DNA from 3 places in the Streptomyces sp. NPDC002889 genome. Region 1 is predicted to be linked to each of the others. Evidence: predicted binding sites of a transcription regulator. Region 1 holds the regulator's gene; each other region holds the start of a gene.
What was found. Region 1 encodes HrcA, which represses chaperone genes, less so after heat shock. Its sites were predicted from a motif close to TTNGCACTCNGNNNNNCNGAGTGCNAA; they were not measured.
Positions count from the first base shown of each region.

Region 2: groES (co-chaperone GroES) is a predicted target of HrcA. The motif match lies at 2,588-2,614, and genes of this name have one in related genera.
Region 3: groL (chaperonin GroEL) is a predicted target of HrcA. The motif match lies at 4,765-4,791, and genes of this name have one in related genera.

Region 1 covers NZ_JBIAPT010000012.1:60,324-66,656, reverse strand. The annotation lists gene hemW (radical SAM family heme chaperone HemW) at 1-559, shown strand, start outside; gene ACFYWI_RS19675 (DUF3097 domain-containing protein) at 650-1,456, opposite strand; gene ACFYWI_RS19670 (MBL fold metallo-hydrolase) at 1,467-2,189, opposite strand; gene hrcA (heat-inducible transcriptional repressor HrcA) at 2,355-3,380, shown strand; gene dnaJ (molecular chaperone DnaJ) at 3,381-4,517, shown strand; gene ACFYWI_RS19655 (nitronate monooxygenase) at 4,729-5,799, shown strand; gene ACFYWI_RS19650 (16S rRNA (uracil(1498)-N(3))-methyltransferase) at 5,799-6,333, shown strand, end outside.
Region 2 covers NZ_JBIAPT010000002.1:250,288-256,620, reverse strand. The annotation lists gene ACFYWI_RS04075 (ester cyclase) at 1-243, shown strand, start outside; gene groL (chaperonin GroEL) at 413-2,038, opposite strand; gene groES (co-chaperone GroES) at 2,132-2,440, opposite strand; gene ACFYWI_RS04060 (polysaccharide deacetylase family protein) at 3,255-4,232, opposite strand; gene ACFYWI_RS04055 (methyltransferase domain-containing protein) at 4,227-5,501, shown strand; gene ACFYWI_RS04050 (hypothetical protein) at 5,665-6,318, shown strand.
Region 3 covers NZ_JBIAPT010000004.1:253,154-259,486, forward strand. The annotation lists partial or broken gene ACFYWI_RS08030 (phosphotransferase) at 1-96, opposite strand, end outside; gene ACFYWI_RS08035 (hypothetical protein) at 256-1,191, opposite strand; partial or broken gene ACFYWI_RS08040 (alpha/beta hydrolase) at 1,305-2,809, opposite strand; gene groL (chaperonin GroEL) at 3,017-4,639, opposite strand; gene ACFYWI_RS08050 (cold-shock protein) at 4,969-5,172, opposite strand; gene ACFYWI_RS08055 (MoaD/ThiS family protein) at 5,591-5,866, opposite strand; gene thrC (threonine synthase) at 5,890-6,333, opposite strand, start outside.

The sequences.
Region 1 (6,333 bases):
GTACGCGCTGATCGTCGAGGAGGGCACCCAGCTGGCGCGCCGCATCCGGCGCGGCGAGGTCCCGATGACGGACGACGACGTGCACGCGGATCGCTATCTCATCGCGGACGAGGTGCTCGGCGGGGCGGGCTTCGACTGGTACGAGGTCTCCAACTGGGCCACCTCGAAGGCGGGCCGCTGTCTGCACAACGAGCTGTACTGGCGCGGCGCGGACTGGTGGGGCGCGGGACCGGGCGCGCACAGCCACGTCGGTGGCGTGCGCTGGTGGAACGTGAAGCACCCCGGCGCGTACGCGGCGGCGCTGGCGCAGGGACGGTCTCCGGGTGCGGGGCGCGAGGTGCTGGCGGCGGAGGACCGCCGGGTGGAGCGGATCCTGCTGGAGCTGCGCCTGCGCGAGGGCGTGCCGATGTCGCTGCTGCGCCCGGCGGGGCTGGCGGCGGCGGACCGTGCGCTGGCGGACGGGATGCTGGAGCCCGGGGCGTACGGGGAGGGGCACGCGGTGCTGACCCTGCGGGGGCGGCTGCTCGCGGACGCGGTGGTGCGAAACCTGGTGGACTGATCACTCTCCGGAGTGAACCCCTCCGGACCTGCCCATCGACGTGCTCGATCTCACCCCGGAGACCTCCGGGGTGCGGGCTCTTCCCGGCATCTAACCCGGGGTCGTGACGAAGTCGATCAGCTCCTCGACGCGCCCCAGCAGTTCCGGCTGCACGTCCTTGTACGAGTGCACCGTGGACAGGATGTGCTGCCACGCCGCGCCCGTGTTGGCCGGCCAGCCCAGTGCCTTGCACACGCCCGTCTTCCAGTCCTGGCCGCGGGGGACCGCCGGCCAGGCGGGGATGCCCAGCGAGGACGGCTTCACCGCCTCCCACACGTCGATGTACGGATGGCCGACGACCAGGACGTGCGGGTCCGTCACCGCCGCCGCGATACGGGATTCCTTCGAACCCGGCACCAGGTGGTCGACCAGGACGCCCAGGCGCGCGTCCGCGCCGGGGGCGAACTGCGCGACGATGGCCGGGAGGTCGTCGATGCCCTCCAGGTACTCGACCACCACACCCTCGATCCGCAGGTCGTCGCCCCACACCCGCTCCACCAGCTCCGCGTCGTGGCGCCCCTCCACGTAGATCCGTCCCGCGCGCGCGACGCGTGCGCGGGCGCCGGGGACCGCGATCGAGCCGGAGGCCGTACGGGCGGGGCGGGAGGCGCCCGACGGGGCCGGGCGGACCAGGGTGACGACCTTGCCCTCCAGCAGGAAGCCGCGCGGGTCCAGGGGAAAGACCCGGTGCTTGCCGAAGCGGTCCTCCAGGGTGACCGTCCCCGCCTCGCAGCGGAGCACCGCGCCGCAGAAGCCGGTGGTGACCTCCTCCACGACCAGATCGGGCTCGGCCGGGACCTCGGGAGCGGGGCCCGATCGCTTCCAAGGGGGCGTCAGGTCAGGGCTGTAGCTGCGCATTTCGCCGACGCTACGACACCCCGAAGCGCTCCGCCAGCGCGTCACGCTGCCGGCGAACGAAGGCCGCGTCGACCACCGCCCCGTGCCCGGGGACGTACACCGCGTCCTCGCCGCCGAGTGCGAGCAACCGGTCCAGCGCGGCCGGCCAGCGTGAGGGGATCGCGTCCGGGCCCGCCTGCGGCTCGCCGGACTCCTCGACGAGGTCGCCGCAGAAGACGACCTCGGGGTCGCCCGGTACCAGCAGGGCGAGATCGTGGCCCGAATGGCCGGGGCCGACGTTGGCCAGCAGGACCTGCAGGCCGCCGAGCTCCAGCGTCCACTCCCCGCACACCAGGTGGTGCGGCGCGACGAGCAGGTCGGCGGCCTCCGCGGCCTCGGCCGCAGGGACCTTGTGCCGTACCGCGTCGCCGCGGATCGCGTCCCGCTCCCGCCGCATCAGCGCATCGACCCCGACCGCGCCGTAGACCTCCGCCCCGGCGAACGCCGCGGTCCCGAGAACATGATCGAAGTGCGGGTGGCTCAGTGCGATATGCGTCACCCGGCGGCCGCCCAGCAGGGCCTGCGCCTGGGCGCGGATCTCGGCGCCCTCGCGGATCGTCGAGCCCGTGTCGTACAGCAGAACGGCGTCCGCACCGGCCACCAGACCGATGGTCGCGTCCCAGATCGGCATCCTGCGGCGGCCGACTCCGTGGCCGAGTCGTTCCCAGCCGGAGTCTTCCCAACTCACGTCCATACGGCGACGCTATCCGCATCGACCAGCGCAGTCTCCCGAATGGGTGCCCGTCCGCCCTTGCTAGGCGTATACCCGGCGGCCGTACACTGGCGAGGGGAATGCTGGCACTCGGGATCGCCGAGTGCCAGGTGAAAAACCGAGGAACCACAGCTGGAGGTGCGCGCGATGCTCAGCGAACGCAGACTCGAGGTGCTGCGCGCCATCGTCCAGGACTATGTCGGCACCGAGGAGCCCGTCGGCTCCAAGGCCCTCACCGAGCGGCACAAGCTCGGCGTCTCCCCGGCCACCGTCCGCAACGACATGGCCGTGCTGGAGGAGGAGGGTTTCATCGCCCAGCCGCACACCAGCGCCGGGCGGATCCCCACCGACAAGGGATACCGGCTCTTCGTCGACCGCCTGGCCGGCGTCAAGCCGCTGTCGTCGCCCGAGCGCCGCGCCATTCAGAACTTTCTGGACGGAGCGGTCGACCTCGACGACGTCGTGGGCCGTACGGTGCGGCTGCTGGCGCAGCTGACCCGGCAGGTCGCCGTCGTCCAGTACCCTTCGCTGACCCGGTCCACGGTCCGGCATGTGGAGCTCCTCCCCCTCGCGCCCGCCCGTCTGATGCTCGTGCTGATCACGGACACCGGACGGGTCGAACAGCGCATGATCGACTGCCCCGCGCCCTTCGGCGACACCTCGCTCGCGGATCTGCGGGCCCGGCTCAACAGCCGGGTCGTCGGACGCCGCTTCTCGGATGTGCCGCAGCTGGTGCAGGACCTTCCCGAGTCCTTCGAGCTCGAGGACCGCAGTACCGTCTCCACGGTGCTCTCGACTCTGCTCGAAACCCTGGTCGAGGAGACCGAGGAGCGGCTCATGATCGGCGGAACAGCCAATCTGACCCGCTTCGCACACGACTTCCCACTGACCATCAGGCCGGTGCTCGAGGCGCTCGAGGAGCATGTGGTGCTGCTCAAGCTGCTCGGCGAGGCCAAGGACTCCGGCGACATGGGCATGACCGTACGCATCGGTCATGAGAACGCTCACGAAGGCCTCAACTCCACGTCCGTCGTCGCAGTCGGCTACGGTTCGGGCGACGAGGCAGTTGCCAAACTCGGCGTGGTCGGACCGACCCGCATGGACTACCCCGGAACGATGGGAGCGGTACGCGCAGTGGCACGTTACGTCGGACAGATCCTGGCGGAGTCGTAAGTGGCCACGGACTACTACGCCGTACTCGGCGTGCGCCGCGACGCATCACAGGACGAGATCAAGAAGGCCTTCCGCAGGCTCGCCCGTGAACTCCACCCGGACGTGAATCCGGACCCGAAGACGCAGGAGCGCTTCAAGGAGATCAACGCCGCCTACGAGGTGCTGTCGGACCCGCAGAAGAAGCAGGTCTACGATCTCGGCGGGGACCCCCTGTCGCAGTCGGGCGGCGCGGGCGCGGGCGGTTTCGGAGCGGGTGGCTTCGGCAACTTCTCCGACATCATGGACGCCTTCTTCGGCACGGCGTCGCAACGCGGCCCCCGCTCGCGCACGCGGCGCGGCCAGGACGCGATGATCCGCCTCGAGATCGAGCTCAACGAAGCGGCCTTCGGCACCACCAAGGACATCCAGGTCGACACGGCCGTGGTCTGCACCACCTGCAGTGGTGAGGGCGCGGCGCCGGGCACCTCGGCGCAGACGTGTGACATGTGCCGCGGCCGCGGCGAGGTCTCGCAGGTCACCCGGTCCTTCCTGGGCCAGGTCATGACCTCGCGGCCGTGCCCGCAGTGCCAGGGCTTCGGCACCGTCGTGCCGACCCCGTGCCCGGAGTGCGCCGGCGACGGCAGGATCCGCTCGCGCCGCACCCTGACCGTGAAGATCCCGGCAGGTGTCGACAACGGCACCCGGATCCAGCTCGCGGGCGAGGGCGAGGTCGGCCCGGGCGGCGGTCCCGCCGGTGATCTGTACGTCGAGATCCATGAGCTGCCGCACCCGGTCTTCCAGCGGCGCGGGGACGATCTGCACTGCACGGTGACGATCCCGATGACGGCGGCGGCTCTGGGTACGAAGTGCCCGCTGGAGACGCTCGACGGCGTGGAGGAGATCGACATCCGGCCCGGTACGCAGTCCGGCCAGTCGATCCCGTTGCACGGGCGCGGCATCACACATCTGCGGGGCGGCGGCCGTGGCGATCTGATCGTGCACGTCGAGGTGACCACACCGACCAAGCTGGACCCGGATCAGGAGCGGCTGCTGCGCGATCTGGCGAAACTGCGCGGCGAGGAGCGACCGTTGGGTCAGTTCCAGCCAGGGCAGCAGGGGCTGTTCTCGCGCCTGAAGGACGCGTTCAACGGGCGTTAGGCCCGGGGCGGCCAGGGCCCGGGGGTGACCCCCGGGCCGGCGCCGTCGGCCCGGAGGGCAGGGGCTGGTTCCGCCCCCCAGGACGCGGCGACGGGCGCCCGCAGTTACGGGAGCCAGGCGTGTGAGCGCCTGGTGCCGCGGCCGTGGCGGGGGGTCGGCACGGCGGAATGCTGGATTCGGTGGTGCGCCGGGGACATGGCACGATGCGTTCATGTCCTCCGCACTGACCGATCTTTGTCGTTATCCGATCGTGCAGGCCCCCATGGCGGGCGGTGCGTCCTGCCCGCAGCTGGCCGCGGCTGTGTCCGAAGCCGGCGGCCTCGGGTTTCTCGCCGCCGGGTACAAGACGGCGGACGGCATGTACCAGGAGGTCAAACAGCTCCGCGCGCTGACCGGTCGGCCTTTCGGCGTCAACCTCTTCATGCCCCAGCCCGGTACCGCCGACCTCGGGGCCGTCGGTGTCTACATGCATCAGCTCGCCGGCGAGGTCACCTGGTACGAGACCCCGCTCGGTGATCCCGACAGCGGACGGGACGACGGCTACGACGCCAAGCTGGCGATTCTGCTCGACGACCCGGTCCCGGTCGTCTCCTTCACCTTCGGCTGCCCCAAGCCCGCTGTGCTGCGGTCCTTCGCCAAGGCGGACACCTTCACCGTTGTGACGGTCACCACGCCCGACGAGGCGCAGGCCGCGCACCGGGCCGGTGCCGGCGCGGTGTGCGTCCAGGGCATCGAGGCGGGCGGCCATCAGGGCACGCACCGCGACGATCCCGCCGCCGACGGGTCCGGGATCGGGCTCCTCACGCTCATCGAACTCGTCCGTGAGGCCGTGCCGCTGCCGGTGATCGCCGCGGGCGGGCTGATGCGCGGCGCCCAGATCGCCGCCGCACTGGCGGCCGGCGCAAGCGCGGGGCAGCTGGGCACGGCGTTCCTCGTGTGCCCCGAGTCCGGGGCGAACCCGCTGCACAAGCAGGCCATGACCGATCCGCTGTTCGTACGCACCGAGCTGACCCGTGCGTTTTCCGGGAGGCCCGCGCGAGGCCTGGTCAACCGCTTCATGCGCGAGCACGGCCCGTACGCCCCCGCCGCCTACCCCGAGGTCCACCATCTGACCAGCGGGCTGCGCAAGGCCGCGGCGAAGGCCGGGGACCCGCAGGGCATGGCGCTGTGGGCCGGCCAGGGCCACCGGCTGGCGCGCGAACTGCCCGCCGGCCATCTGGTGGAGGTGCTCGCCGCCGAAACGGACGCCGCGCGGGCCGCGTTGGCCCTGGGGGGTGTGTGATGACCGCACCCGTCTTCCTCACCGACTCGCTCGACGGCGTGGGCCCTGGCGCCGCCGTCACCCTGGAGGGCCCCGAGGGCCGCCACGCCGTCTCCGTACGCCGGTTGCAGCCGGGCGAGGAGATCGTCCTCACCGACGGCCTGGGCCGCGGAGCCGCGGGGGTCGTGCTCCGTACCGAGGGCAAGGACCGGCTTGTCGTCGAGGTGCACGCGTGCCCGGCCGAACCGGAACCGGCCCCCCGGATCACCGTCGTCCAGGCGCTGCCCAAGGGGGACCGCGGCGAACTCGCCGTCGAGACCATGACGGAGACAGGCGTGGACGCGATCGTGCCGTGGGCCGCCTCGCGCTGCATCACACAGTGGAAGGGCGAGCGCGGCGCCAAGTCGCTCGCCAAGTGGCGGGCCACGGCGCGCGAGGCGGGCAAGCAGTCGCGCCGGCTGCGCTTCCCGGAGGTCGCGGAGGCGGCAACGACCAGACAGCTGGCGGCACTTGTGGCGGCCGCGGACTTCGCGGCGGTACTCCACGAGGAGGGCG
Region 2 (6,333 bases), on a different contig from region 1:
TGGCGCGACGCCTTCGACTTCACCTTCGACCTCGAGCGCCAGGTGACCGAGGGCGATGACGTCGCGACGTCGTGGAGGTGGACCGGGCGGCACAAGGGCGAGTTCCAGGGCATCGCTCCCACGCGCCGGCAGTGCACGATGACCGGCACCACGATCTTCCGTTTCGAGGACGGGATGATCAAGGAAGGCTGGTGGCACTACGACATGCTGGGCCTGCTGCGCCAACTCGGCGCGCTCGGCTAGTCGTACACGGCCCCGCGCAGCCGACACGCGGCCGACACGCAGTCAGCCGCACGGACGCGGCGGTCCCACAGCCCGCACACCACGGCGAAGGCCCCCGCTCCCGCACACGGCGGGAACAGGGGCCTTACGCATATGCGCTACGGCGTCACAGCCTCACGGCGCCACGACGTCAGTGGCTGTGCCCGTGGCCGCCGTGACCGTGGTCGGCCTCTTCCTCGGCCGGCTTCTCGACGACCAGGGTCTCGGTCGTGAGCAGCAGCGAGGCGATCGACGCGGCGTTCTCCAGCGCGGAGCGGGTGACCTTGACGGGGTCGATGACACCGGCCTTCACCAGGTCGCCGTACTCGCCGGTCGCGGCGTTGAAGCCATGGCCCTGCTCCAGCTCCGCCACCTTGGAGGTGATGACGTAGCCCTCGAGGCCGGCGTTCTCGGCGATCCAGCGCAGCGGCTCGACGGCGGCACGGCGGACGACGGCGACACCGGTGGCCTCGTCGCCCTCCTTGCCCAGGTTGCCCTCGAGCACCTTCACGGCGTGGACGAGCGCGGAGCCACCACCGGAGACGATGCCCTCCTCGACCGCGGCGCGGGTCGCGGAGATGGCGTCCTCCAGACGGTGCTTCTTCTCCTTCAGCTCCACCTCGGTGGCGGCGCCGACCTTGATCACGCACACGCCGCCGGCCAGCTTCGCGAGGCGCTCCTGGAGCTTCTCGCGGTCCCAGTCGGAGTCGGTGGACTCGATCTCGGCCTTGATCTGGTTGATGCGGCCCTTGACGTCCTCGGAGTTGCCGCCACCGTCGACGATGGTGGTGTCGTCCTTGGTGATCGTCACGCGGCGGGCGGTGCCCAGCACGTCCAGGCCGGCCTGGTCGAGCTTGAGGCCGACCTCCTCGGCGATGACGGTGGCACCGGTGAGGGCGGCGATGTCGCCGAGCATCGCCTTGCGGCGGTCGCCGAAGCCGGGGGCCTTGACGGCCACCGCGTTGAAGGTGCCGCGGATCTTGTTCACGACCAGGGTCGACAGGGCCTCGCCCTCGACGTCCTCGGCGATGATCAGCAGCGGCTTGGAGGCACCCGCCTGGATGACCTTCTCCAGCAGGGGCAGCATGTCCTGGATGGAGGAGATCTTGCCCTGGTGGATCAGGATGTACGGGTCGTCGAGGACGGCCTCCATACGCTCCTGGTCGGTCACCATGTACGGGGACAGGTAGCCCTTGTCGAAGGCCATGCCCTCGGTGAAGTCGAGTTCCAGGCCGAAGGTGTTGGACTCCTCGACGGTGATGACACCGTCCTTGCCGACCTTGTCCATCGCCTCGGCGATGAGCTCGCCGACCTGCTGGTCCTGGGCGGACAGCGCGGCGACGGCGGCGATGTCGGACTTCTCGTCGATCGGACGCGCGGTGGCGATCAGCTCGTCGGAGACGGCCTTGACCGCAGCGTCGATGCCCTTCTTCAGGGCGGCCGGGGAGGCACCGGCGGCGACGTTGCGCAGACCCTCGCGGACCAGCGCCTGGGCCAGCACGGTGGCGGTGGTCGTACCGTCACCCGCGATGTCGTTGGTCTTGGTCGCCACCTCCTTCACCAGCTGGGCGCCGAGGTTCTCGTACGGGTCGTCGAGCTCGACCTCGCGGGCGATGGTGACACCGTCGTTGGTGATGGTGGGGGCGCCGAACTTCTTGTCGATGACGACGTTGCGGCCACGGGGGCCGATCGTCACCTTGACCGTGTCGGCAAGCTTGTTGACGCCGCGCTCGAGGGCGCGACGGGCGTCCTCGTCGAATTTCAGGATCTTCGCCATGGAGCTTTCAAGTCCTCTCACATGAACTGCGCCCCTCGCCGCCCGGCAATCAGCGGGGTGACCAGGGGCGCAGCTCAGAGCAATCTGGGTGAATTACTTCTCGACGATCGCGAGTACGTCGCGAGCCGAGAGGACGAGGTACTCCTCGCCGCTGTACTTCACTTCGGTGCCGCCGTACTTGCTGTACAGCACGACATCGCCGACGGTCACGTCGAGCGGAAGACGCTCGCCGTTCTCGAAGCGGCCCGGGCCCACGGCCAGGACGACGCCCTCCTGGGGCTTCTCCTTCGCGGTGTCCGGAATAACCAGGCCAGAGGCCGTGGTCTGCTCGGCGTCGAGCGGCTGGACCACAATGCGGTCCTCGAGCGGCTTGATGGCAACCTTGGAGCTGGCGGTCGTCACGATCCGACCTCCCCCTTCGGAGATCTCACGGGGTTAACTGATCTGAGGTGGCGACCAGGTCGATCCGTCGTCGCGGGTGCCGGACCTGCCTGTCGCTGTGTTGGCACTCTCACTTGGTGAGTGCCAGAAGCGAGACTATGACTGCGATTAGCACTCGGTCAAGCGGAGTGCCAATGTGACTGTGCGCGTCGATCGGATCCCGACACGGACAACGCCTCTGCGGGCCCATCGGTTCCGCACGAAAACGCTGCTGTCGAGCGCCCGTTCCGACACGGGTCCCGACGCCGGTCCCGACCTGGCGCTGATCCGAGTCGCGATCCACGCGCGCCTCGCCGCCCCCGCGGCCGGTCCCGCCCACGAAGTCGTCGCCGCCGGCTGCGCCGATGTCTTCCCGGATGCGCTTCCTCGCGGCAGCGGCACACCGCCCTGTTCTTCGTGGGCTCATCGGCATGGGGCCGGACGCACCAGGAGCCGTTACCGTACGCGCCCGCAGGGAGCGGCCGCGTCGGCTGCGCCGGGGGCCGACGGGTCCGACGGGTCCGACGCCGGGGGTCGCACCGACCGGAGCACGTGCCCGTCCCGGGAGGGACACCGACGAGGGGCGACACGCTCCGGGCCCGCACCGGGGGTCCGCGCCGCGCGAGGAGGGCCCGCCCCCGGGGCCCGCGCCGCCGGACCGGCCTTCTGCGCGGCCTTGCGACCCAGCCGTTCGATCGGGTCGACCGACTGCGCGCACCCGGCCGAGGCGAGGAGCGCACCGGCCGCAAGCGCTCCGGCGAGCAGCCGGTGCGCGCAGCTCACGCCCGGTCCCCCGTCATACGTAGTCCTCGAGCTTCGCCACCGCGTACCCCTTCGCGGTCACCGTCTTCATGACCTGCCGGATCATGTCGGGCATCGTGCCCTTCCACTCCGCACGCCCCCGGAAGTGCGTGAGGATGATGTCGCCCGGGTGCAGATCCCGGTCCCACTCGCGCCACTCCATGTGGTCGGGGAAGGCCTCGGCGGCCCACAGCGGCACGGCCTCGACCCCGCAGGACTTGGCGGCGCGCAGGGTGTCCTTGTTGTAGTTGCCGTACGGCGGACGGAACAGTGCGGGCCGCTTGCCGTAGCGCTCCTCCAGCTTGTCCTGCTGGACGCAGATCTCCCGCTGCTGCTGCGCGAACGAAAGACCGGGCAGATAGCGGTGGTTGATGGTGTGGTTGTGCAGGGCAACCCCGTTGGCCTGCATCTTCTTGAAGTAGCCGTAGTTGTCTCTGATCACGTAGTCGCTGAGGAAGGCGCTGTACGGGATCTGGAGCTCGGACATCATCTTGAGCAGTTCGGGGTCCTTCTCCGCGCCGTCGTCGATCGTCAGGAAGACGACCTTCTCCTCGGTGGGAACGGTGGTGAAGACGGGCGGCAGACCCTCCCCGTCTTCGACCTCGAAGCCCTTGCGGGTGGTGATCTTCGGCTTGACGGCGGGCGGCGGGGGCGCGGCGAGCGGGGGCTTCAGCCCCCACTTCTTTGCGGCGGCAGCGCGGACGGCCTGCTTTCGGACCTTCTCCACGTACGCGGCAAGCGCACCCGCCGCGCCGGGTTCCTGCGGCAGGGCATGCTCGGCCTGCTGGCCGGCGGCGGGCTTGGCGGGCTTGGCGGACTTGGCGGACTTGGCGGACTTGGCGGGCCGGGAGGCCCTGGCCCCCTCGGCCTTGGGTGTCCCCTCGGCCGCACAGCCGGAACCGACAGCGGCGGCGAGGAAGAGCGTCAGAATCGTATAAGCCCGTACATTTACCTTTTTTCGGACTAGCTGCATGGCGTCGCATCCTGTCAGCGCAAGTCCCGCTCACCCGGCCGACACCGCCACTGCGGGCGCACCATCCCCCGCCTGGCCCACAATGAGTCGGTGAACGACCTCGACCCCCTGGCCGCCTTCGCCTCGCTCCGCACCGAGGAGGGCCGGGCCCTGCTCGCCGGCCTGGACTCCTACGACCCCTCCCAGGAGCTGGCCGTAGCCACCCGGCTGCGCCGCGAGCACCCGGCGGAACTGGTCTCGGCGGCACTCGGACAGGCCCGGCTGCGACAGCGGGCGGTGGCGAAGTTCGGCGCGCAGGACGCCCGCCGGATGTTCTTCACCCCGAACGGCGTGGAGCAGTCCACCCGCCGCTCGGTCGCCGACCACCGCGCCGAGCGCTTCGCCGCCCTCGGCGTACGCAGCGTGGCGGACCTGTGCAGCGGCATCGGCGGCGACGCACTCGCACTCGCCCGCGCCGGCATCTCGGTCCTCGCCGTGGACCGGGACCCGCTGACGGCCGAGGTCGCGCGCGCCAACGCCGAGGCGCTGGGACTCGCGGACCTGATCGAGATCCGCTGCGCGGATGTGACGGAGATCGACACGGCGCCGTACGACGCGGTCTTCGTGGACCCCGCCCGGCGCGGGGGCCGCGGCAGGATCTTCGACCCGGAGGCCTACTCCCCGTCCCTGTCCTGGGCGATCGGCGCGGCTCACACCCGCCCGCACGCGGCCCTCAAGATCGCCCCCGGCATCCCGCACGAGATCGTCCCGGACGAGGCCGAAGCGGAGTGGATCTCGGACGGCGGCGATGTGAAGGAGGCGGTGCTCTGGTTCGGTACGGCCCCGGGCACGGTGCGGGCGACACTGCTGCCGGGCCCGCACTCCCTTACCGGCCGCGGCCTGCCGGACCCGCGGGTCCGCGCGGTCGGCCGCTATCTCTACGAGCCGGACGGCGCGGCCATCCGCGCCCACCTGGTCGCCGAGGTCGCCGAGACGCTGGACGGCGGGCTGATCGACGAGACGATCGCGTACATCACGGCGGACGAGCTGCGCCCCACGCCCTATGCGACCGCGTACGAGATCACGGACCAACTCCACTTCAACGTGAAGAAGTTGAAGGCCCTGCTGCGGGAACGCGAGGTCGGCGTCCTGACGGTCAAGAAGCGCGGCTCGGCGGTGGAGCCGGAGGAACTGCGCCGCAAGGTGAAGCCGCACGGCCCGAACGCGGCGACGGTGTTCCTGACGAGGGTGGCGGGGGCACCGACGATGCTGGTGGGCCGACCGGCGTAGCCGAGGTCCCCCGCCGTATTCACGTTCGTGTACGCGGATTCCGGCAGCACCGGAATCCCTGTGCACGACCTGGCGGAACGCACACCGATGCGCCACCGCGTGACCCCTGCCGTACCCCCTTCCCCTGCCACGCCCCCTGCCCCCGAGACCGTGAGGTGAGCACATGGCCGTCCACCCCGAAGGCATATTCACCAGCGGCCCGCTCTTCCAGCTCGTGAGCCTGGCGGCGAACGGAACCGACCCTTTGGAGTGGCAGGTTCTGCGGCTCAGACGCGCTCTGTGGACCGAGCACTGGGACGCCGCTTGGCGCTCACCGATGCAGCCCCTCGCCTCCCAACTCGACTACATGGCCACCACGTTCACCGAAGAGTTCTTCGCCGACTGCCCCGAGTACGCCCGCCGGGCCTGGCTCGCCGCCGCCGGCCCCAAGAGCGTGCCCGAGTTCATGGGAGAGCTCGCCATGCTGCTGCGGGTCGCGGACCGGGAATGGCCCGGCGACTACAGCACAGTGCCTGTGGCCCGGTGGGAGGCCGAGGCACGGTTCCCGCTGCTCCGGAGCCTGGACACGTGGGCGTATGACGGCGAGTACGACTCGTTCGAGGAAGCCTTCCAGGCCCATATCGACGGCGAACACCCGTACTGCAACGAGGAGGTCGTCCCCTTCGTCGCTCAGGCGCAGACCGCCCTGTCCCTGTGCGCCGAGTCCACGCATTTCAGGGAGGCGTTCCTGTCGTACGGCGAGAGCGTGACGCCCGCGGCGCTGAAGATCATCGCCGAGTTGGGCCATGCCCACATGAGGAGTCACCACGTCGACTGACTGGCTCGGCCTTCC
Region 3 (6,333 bases), on a different contig from region 1:
GTCGAACAGGCCCGTCAGACGCCGGCCGTTGGGGTCGACGATCAGGTGCCGGCGCATGAACTCGGTGTGCAACAGAGCGGCTGCGGCTCCCGTGGGAGGGCCTGCGCTCCGGGGCGCATCACCGTCTCGTAGGGACGATCCCGTCCCACTGTTCATCGGTTTCCACCAAGGGCAGCATGATCCGGACGGTAGGCACCGGCACGATCGCGCGGCTACGGATTATCGGCCGTCGCCGAGCCCGGTCCCGCCGGGAGTTCAGCTCCGCAAGGTCACGCCGTACCGCGTACGCAGGCGGACGATCTCCCACCACGCCACTGCCGTCACCGATGCCGGGCCTCCGAGGATGGCGCAGATCTGGATCAGGGGTGGGCCCGGAGGCGGTCCGGCCATGGACAGATTGATGGCCGCCAGCTCCCACACCAGCACGCCGGTGAGCAGGGCCGGGAGCACCGCGTGCACATCGGCGGTGTTGAACGCGGTGCGGACGACCGTGGCGGAGGCGAACCCCACGAAGAACGTGACCCACAGGATCGGCAGGAGCAGCGCGAACGAGATCAAGGTGTCGAGCACGCCGTCCCGAAGGTACCTGCTGAGGAGCATGACGCCGGCGAACAGGATCGGCACGGCCGTGAAGGCGCCGAAGTACCAGAGCACCGAACGAACCGCCGGGCGCAGTCGCGCACGCATGACCGGTCGCGCGGACGGCGGCGCGAGGCGGAACAGGATCGCGATCACCGCGGGCGCTGTGAGGAGCAGCAGCCATGGGGTGATCGCCAGCCGGAAGAGGACCTGGTCCTGGGCCTGCTGCCAGTCCGCGGACGTGCCGTACGCCACCATGATCACGCAGGATGCGCCCAGCGCTGTCCAGGCCCGGACCTTTTGTACGCGCATCACTTCCGGGTCCTGGATACGGCGATGGCTGTGCACGGGAAACACCGCCCGGGCCTTCCTCCGGGCCGAGCGGGCCAGCGGGTAGGCCACCAGGAGGAACAGGGCGGGCCATACGCACAACAGGAGCATCGCCCACACGCAGCCGTGGATCCGGCGCCCGTGTCCCAGCACCTCCCTCAGCGGCGGCCACTCGTCCTCACGCAGCCGCCGCCACAGTGGCACGGGCGGGCCGTAGGGCGGCGGCGGTGCCCCGTTGGGCGGCCATGGCGGGCGGTACGGACCCTGTCCCCCGAACGTCACGCCGACTTCCTTCCCGGAGTCTGCTTCCGATCTTCCAGGGGACATTCAACTGCCTTGAGCACGACGCCACATGAGAATGGGTCCGCAGCCCTCGCTGAAGGCCCTGTCGACGGTCAGGAGGCGCAGTACCGGTCGTGTGCCGGGCGCTGTCCCGTGAGCAGGAAGCCGGTCACCCATGCGTCCCCGCACTCGTTGCCGCCTGCGCGGTAGGAGCCGTGGCCCATCGCGTCGACCGTCACCATCCTGGCCCGGTCGCCGAACGCCGCCCGCATCTTCCTCGCGCCGGCCAGCGGCGTGGCGACGTCCCGCTCGTTCTGGATCATCAGCACGTTGGACGGGCCACCGTCCGGGGTGATGCGGACCGGGGGTTCCTGGGGCCCGCCGTGCCAGAAGACGCACGGCATCACGTTCACCGGCATACCGGCCGTCAGCGGGTGGCGCTCACGGCTCTTGGCCACGTCCTTCTCGTACTCCGTCTGTTCCCGCTCGTGCCAGGCGTCCACGTCGTTGCAGATCGTCGCGGCCGAGGAGGCGACCGTGTTCTGCATGACGGCGTCCGGGACCGTGCTCGCGGGCGGCAGCGGCGCGCCGGTCCGGGCCGCAGTGATCAGGCGGGCCAGGGACGGGAAGCGGTCCTTGGAGTAGAGGCTGTCCAGCAGCGTCTGGCGCAGCACATTGCCGTTGAGCTGCTCGGGGTTGGCGTCCGGCCACGGGATCGGTTCCCGGTCCAGACGCGCGGCGAGTGCGAGGAACAGCGGCCGGACCTCGGCGGCGGTGGCGGCCAGGCGGTCGGGGTTGTCCGGATCGGCGGCCCAGTCGGCGAAGCCGGGGAGGGCGTCCTCGACGCCGATCGCGTAGTTCGCCAGCCACCTGCGTGCCACCGCCTCGGGTCCGGGTCGTCGTTACTGTCGAGAACCCAGCGGTCGGTGCGGTGCGGGAACATCTGCGCGTAGACGGCGCCGACGTAGGTGCCGTACGAGACGCCCCACGCCGACAGTTTCCGCTCCCCTGGCGCCTGGCGGATGCGATCGATGTCGCGGGCCTCGTTGCGGGTGCTGAGGGTGCGCAGTACCTCTCCGCCGTTCGCGGCGCAGGTGTCGGAGAGTCGGCGGGCGGTGGCGATGTTCCGGTCGATCGATCCGTCGGGCGCGGGCCATGGGCGCAGACGTTCCATGGCGAGATCGTCGTGCGGCAGTCCACAGTCGACGGGTGCGGAGCGGCCGACACCGCGCGGGTCGAAGCTGACGACGTCGTACGCCTCGCGCACCGACTGCGGGAGCCGCTTCCCGCGGCGGGAGGGCTGGTCGACACCGGGGCTGCCCGGCCCACCGGGGATCAGCAGCAGGGTGCCGCGCCGCGCCCCGGGGGTCTCGCTGCGGAGGCGGGAGACGGCGAGGGAGATCTGCGGGCCGCCGGGGTCGGCGTACTCGAGGGGTACGGAGACCGTGCCGCACTCCTGGCGCGGATCGATCCCCGCGCCGGGGCAGGGTCCCCACTGAATTGCCGTGGCCGTCGGCTCGGTTGCCGTGGCGGGTGCGGGGAGGGCGACCAGCGCGGTCGCGAGAGCCGGGAGGGTGAGAGCGAGGGTGATGACGGGCTGACGGCGAAGGGTTCGCATGATTCGCATGGGAAGACCCTCGCGGAATCCCGCGCCCACCCCACCGGAGCCAACTGCCCTCTTCGCAGGGGGGATTGCCCCACCCTTACGGGCCCCACAGGCTCCCGGTACCGGGGCACTTCCGGGCCCGGGAAACGCCCGAAGGCGGCACCCCCTGGGAGTGGGGTGCCGCCCTCGGTCAGGACGGTTGATCAACCAACAGGCCGATCAGAAGTCCATGTCACCGCCCGGCATGCCGCCACCGGCAGGCGCGGCGGCCTTCTCCGGCTTGTCGGCGATGACGGCCTCGGTGGTGAGGAACAGCGCCGCGATGGAGGCCGCGTTCTGCAGGGCAGAGCGGGTCACCTTCGCGGGGTCGATGATGCCCTCGGCGATCATGTCGACGTACTCGCCGGTCGCGGCGTTCAGACCGTGGCCGACGGGCAGGTTGCGCACCTTCTCCACAACGACGCCGCCTTCGAGACCACCGTTGACGGCGATCTGCTTCAGCGGGGCCTCGAGCGCGAGCTTCACGGCGTTGGCGCCGGTCGCCTCGTCACCGTCGAGGTCGAGCTTCTCGAAGACCGAGGAAGCCTGGATGAGAGCCACGCCACCACCGGCGACGATGCCCTCCTCGACAGCGGCCTTGGCGTTGCGCACCGCGTCCTCGATGCGGTGCTTGCGCTCCTTGAGCTCGACCTCGGTCGCGGCGCCGGCCTTGATGACGGCCACGCCGCCGGCCAGCTTCGCGAGGCGCTCCTGGAGCTTCTCGCGGTCGTAGTCCGAGTCCGAGTTCTCGATCTCGGCGCGGATCTGGTTGACGCGGCCCTGAACCTGGTCGCTCTCACCGGCACCGTCGACGATCGTCGTCTCGTCCTTGGTGACGACGATCTTGCGGGCGCGGCCCAGGAGGTCCAGGCTCGCGTTCTCGAGCTTGAGACCGACCTCCTCGGAGATGACCGTGCCGCCGGTGAGGATGGCGATGTCGTTCAGCATGGCCTTACGACGGTCACCGAAGCCCGGAGCCTTGACGGCGACGGACTTGAAGGTGCCACGGATCTTGTTGACGACCAGGGTCGACAGGGCCTCGCCCTCGACGTCCTCGGCGATGATCAGCAGCGGCTTGCCGGACTGCATGACCTTCTCGAGGAGCGGCAGCAGGTCCTTGACCGAGCTGATCTTCGAGTTGACGATCAGGATGTACGGGTCGTCGAGGACGGCCTCCATACGCTCCATGTCGGTGGCGAAGTACGCCGAGATGTAGCCCTTGTCGAAGCGCATACCCTCGGTGAGCTCCAGCTCCAGACCGAAGGTCTGGGACTCCTCGACGGTGATGACGCCTTCCTTGCCGACCTTGTCCATCGCCTCGGCGATGAGCTCGCCGATCTGGGTGTCGGCGGCGGAGATGGAGGCGGTGGAAGCGATCTGCTCCTTGGTCTCCACGTCCTTGGCCTGCTCGAGCAGGGCACCGGAGACGGCCTCGACGGCCTTCTCGATACCGCGCTTCAGGGCCATCGGGTTGGCACCGGCGGCCACGTTGCGCAGGCCCTCACGGACGAGCGCCTGGGCGAGAACGGTCGCGGTGGTCGTACCGTCGCCGGCGACGTCGTCCGTCTTCTTGGCGACTTCCTTGACCAGCTCGGCGCCGATCTTCTCGTACGGGTCCTCGAGCTCGATCTCCTTGGCGATGGAAACACCATCGTTGGTGATCGTGGGGGCGCCCCACTTCTTCTCGAGGACGACGTTCCGGCCCTTGGGGCCAAGGGTGACCTTGACGGCGTCGGCGAGCTGGTTCATCCCGCGCTCGAGACCGCGCCGTGCCTCCTCGTCGAACGCGATGATCTTGGCCATGTGAAGTGGTCCTCCCGGACTGGGGTGGATTGCTCCGGACCGCGCTGGCGCCCGCGACGGACGGCCTGCATGCCGTGTGGTTCCTTGCCCCACCCGGCCTGCGGACCTCACCGACCCGGTCCTCGTTGTCACTCTCACTGTCAGAGTGCTAACGCCAATGATTAGCACTCGACCATGGAGAGTGCAAGCGCCTCTCACGGATGCGAACCGGTTGGCGAACGGATCAGGAACGGATCACCGACATGCGCGGAGACGCACGAGGGGCCCGCATCCCTGGGTGGGATGCGGGCCCCTCGGAGTGAGTGCGTCGGTGGCCGATCGCGCCTGGATCAGACGGCGAGCTTGACCATGTCCGCCTGCGGACCCTTCTGGCCCTGCGAGATCTCGAACTCGACTCGCTGACCCTCTTCAAGGGTGCGGTACCCATCCATCTGGATCGCGCTGTAGTGGACGAAAACATCCGCACCACCGTCGACCGCGATGAAGCCGTAGCCCTTCTCCGCGTTGAACCACTTGACGGTGCCCTGAGCCATGCCTAACTCCCCTATTACTGGCCCTTGCGCAGGACCGCACCTCGCGGACCCGGGTCAGACCTACCGCCCCGACAGGAGGGGCGTGCGCCGGAACGCGTCGACCGCGGCTGAATGTATCTGCCCAACTGCCCTCTGCAACAGGTCAGTCGGACGAGAAATCTGAGCAGCCGCGAACGGATGATTTATGTGAATTCTGTGAATTCCGGGGCAAGTCGGGCCCGACAAATGGCGTCAATGGCGCATTTCGATCGCGCACTTTGGCTGTTTCTTGTCGCCTCGCGGCGCATTCTCATATGCGAGCGGCACAGGCGGCGGCGGGGGCTTCCCCAACTCTACCGCGCTCAACCATGCAGAATTGCCCCCTCCGTTTCTTCCGCGGAGGGGGCAATTCTGGTTACTCTGGGTAATTCGAGGTAGGTCAGCCGCCGGCGACCGCGGGGATGATGGAAACTCCCGCACCGTCCGGCGTCGCCGTCTCCAGGCCCTGCTCGAAGCGCACGTCGTCGTCGTTCACGTAGACGTTGACGAAGCGGCGCAGCTTGCCCTGGTCGTCCAGGACCCGGGCCGCGATGCCCGCATGGTTCTTCTCCAGATCCGCGATGACCTCCGAGAGGGTCGCGCCCTCGGCCGGGACCTCGGCCTGGCCACCCGTGTACGTGCGAAGGATGGTGGGGATGCGGACATTGACGCTCATGGTGTGCTGCCTCTCTCGGTAGTTCAGCCGGCCAGGCCGGCGTCGCGGAACGCGTCCAGGCTCGGGCGGATCGTCGCGGTCGGGCCGGTGGTCGGAGCGACAGCGTCCAGCGTCTTGAGGCCGTCGCCTGTGTTGAGCACGACGGTGGTGAGCGCCGGGTCGAGCACACCCTGCTCGATCAGCTTCCGGGTGACACCCACGGTCACGCCACCCGCGGTCTCGGCGAAGATGCCCTCCGTGCGCGCCAGCAGCTTGATCGCGTCGACGATCTGCTCGTCGTCGACGTCCTCGACCGCGCCCCCGGTGCGGCGGGCGATGTCCAGGACGTACGGGCCGTCCGCCGGATTGCCGATGGCCAGCGACTTCGCGATGGTGTTCGGCTTCTGCGGGCGTACGACGTCGTGGCCGGCCTTGAACGCGGTGGACACGGGCGAGCAGCCCTCGGCCTGGGCGCCGAAGATCTTGTA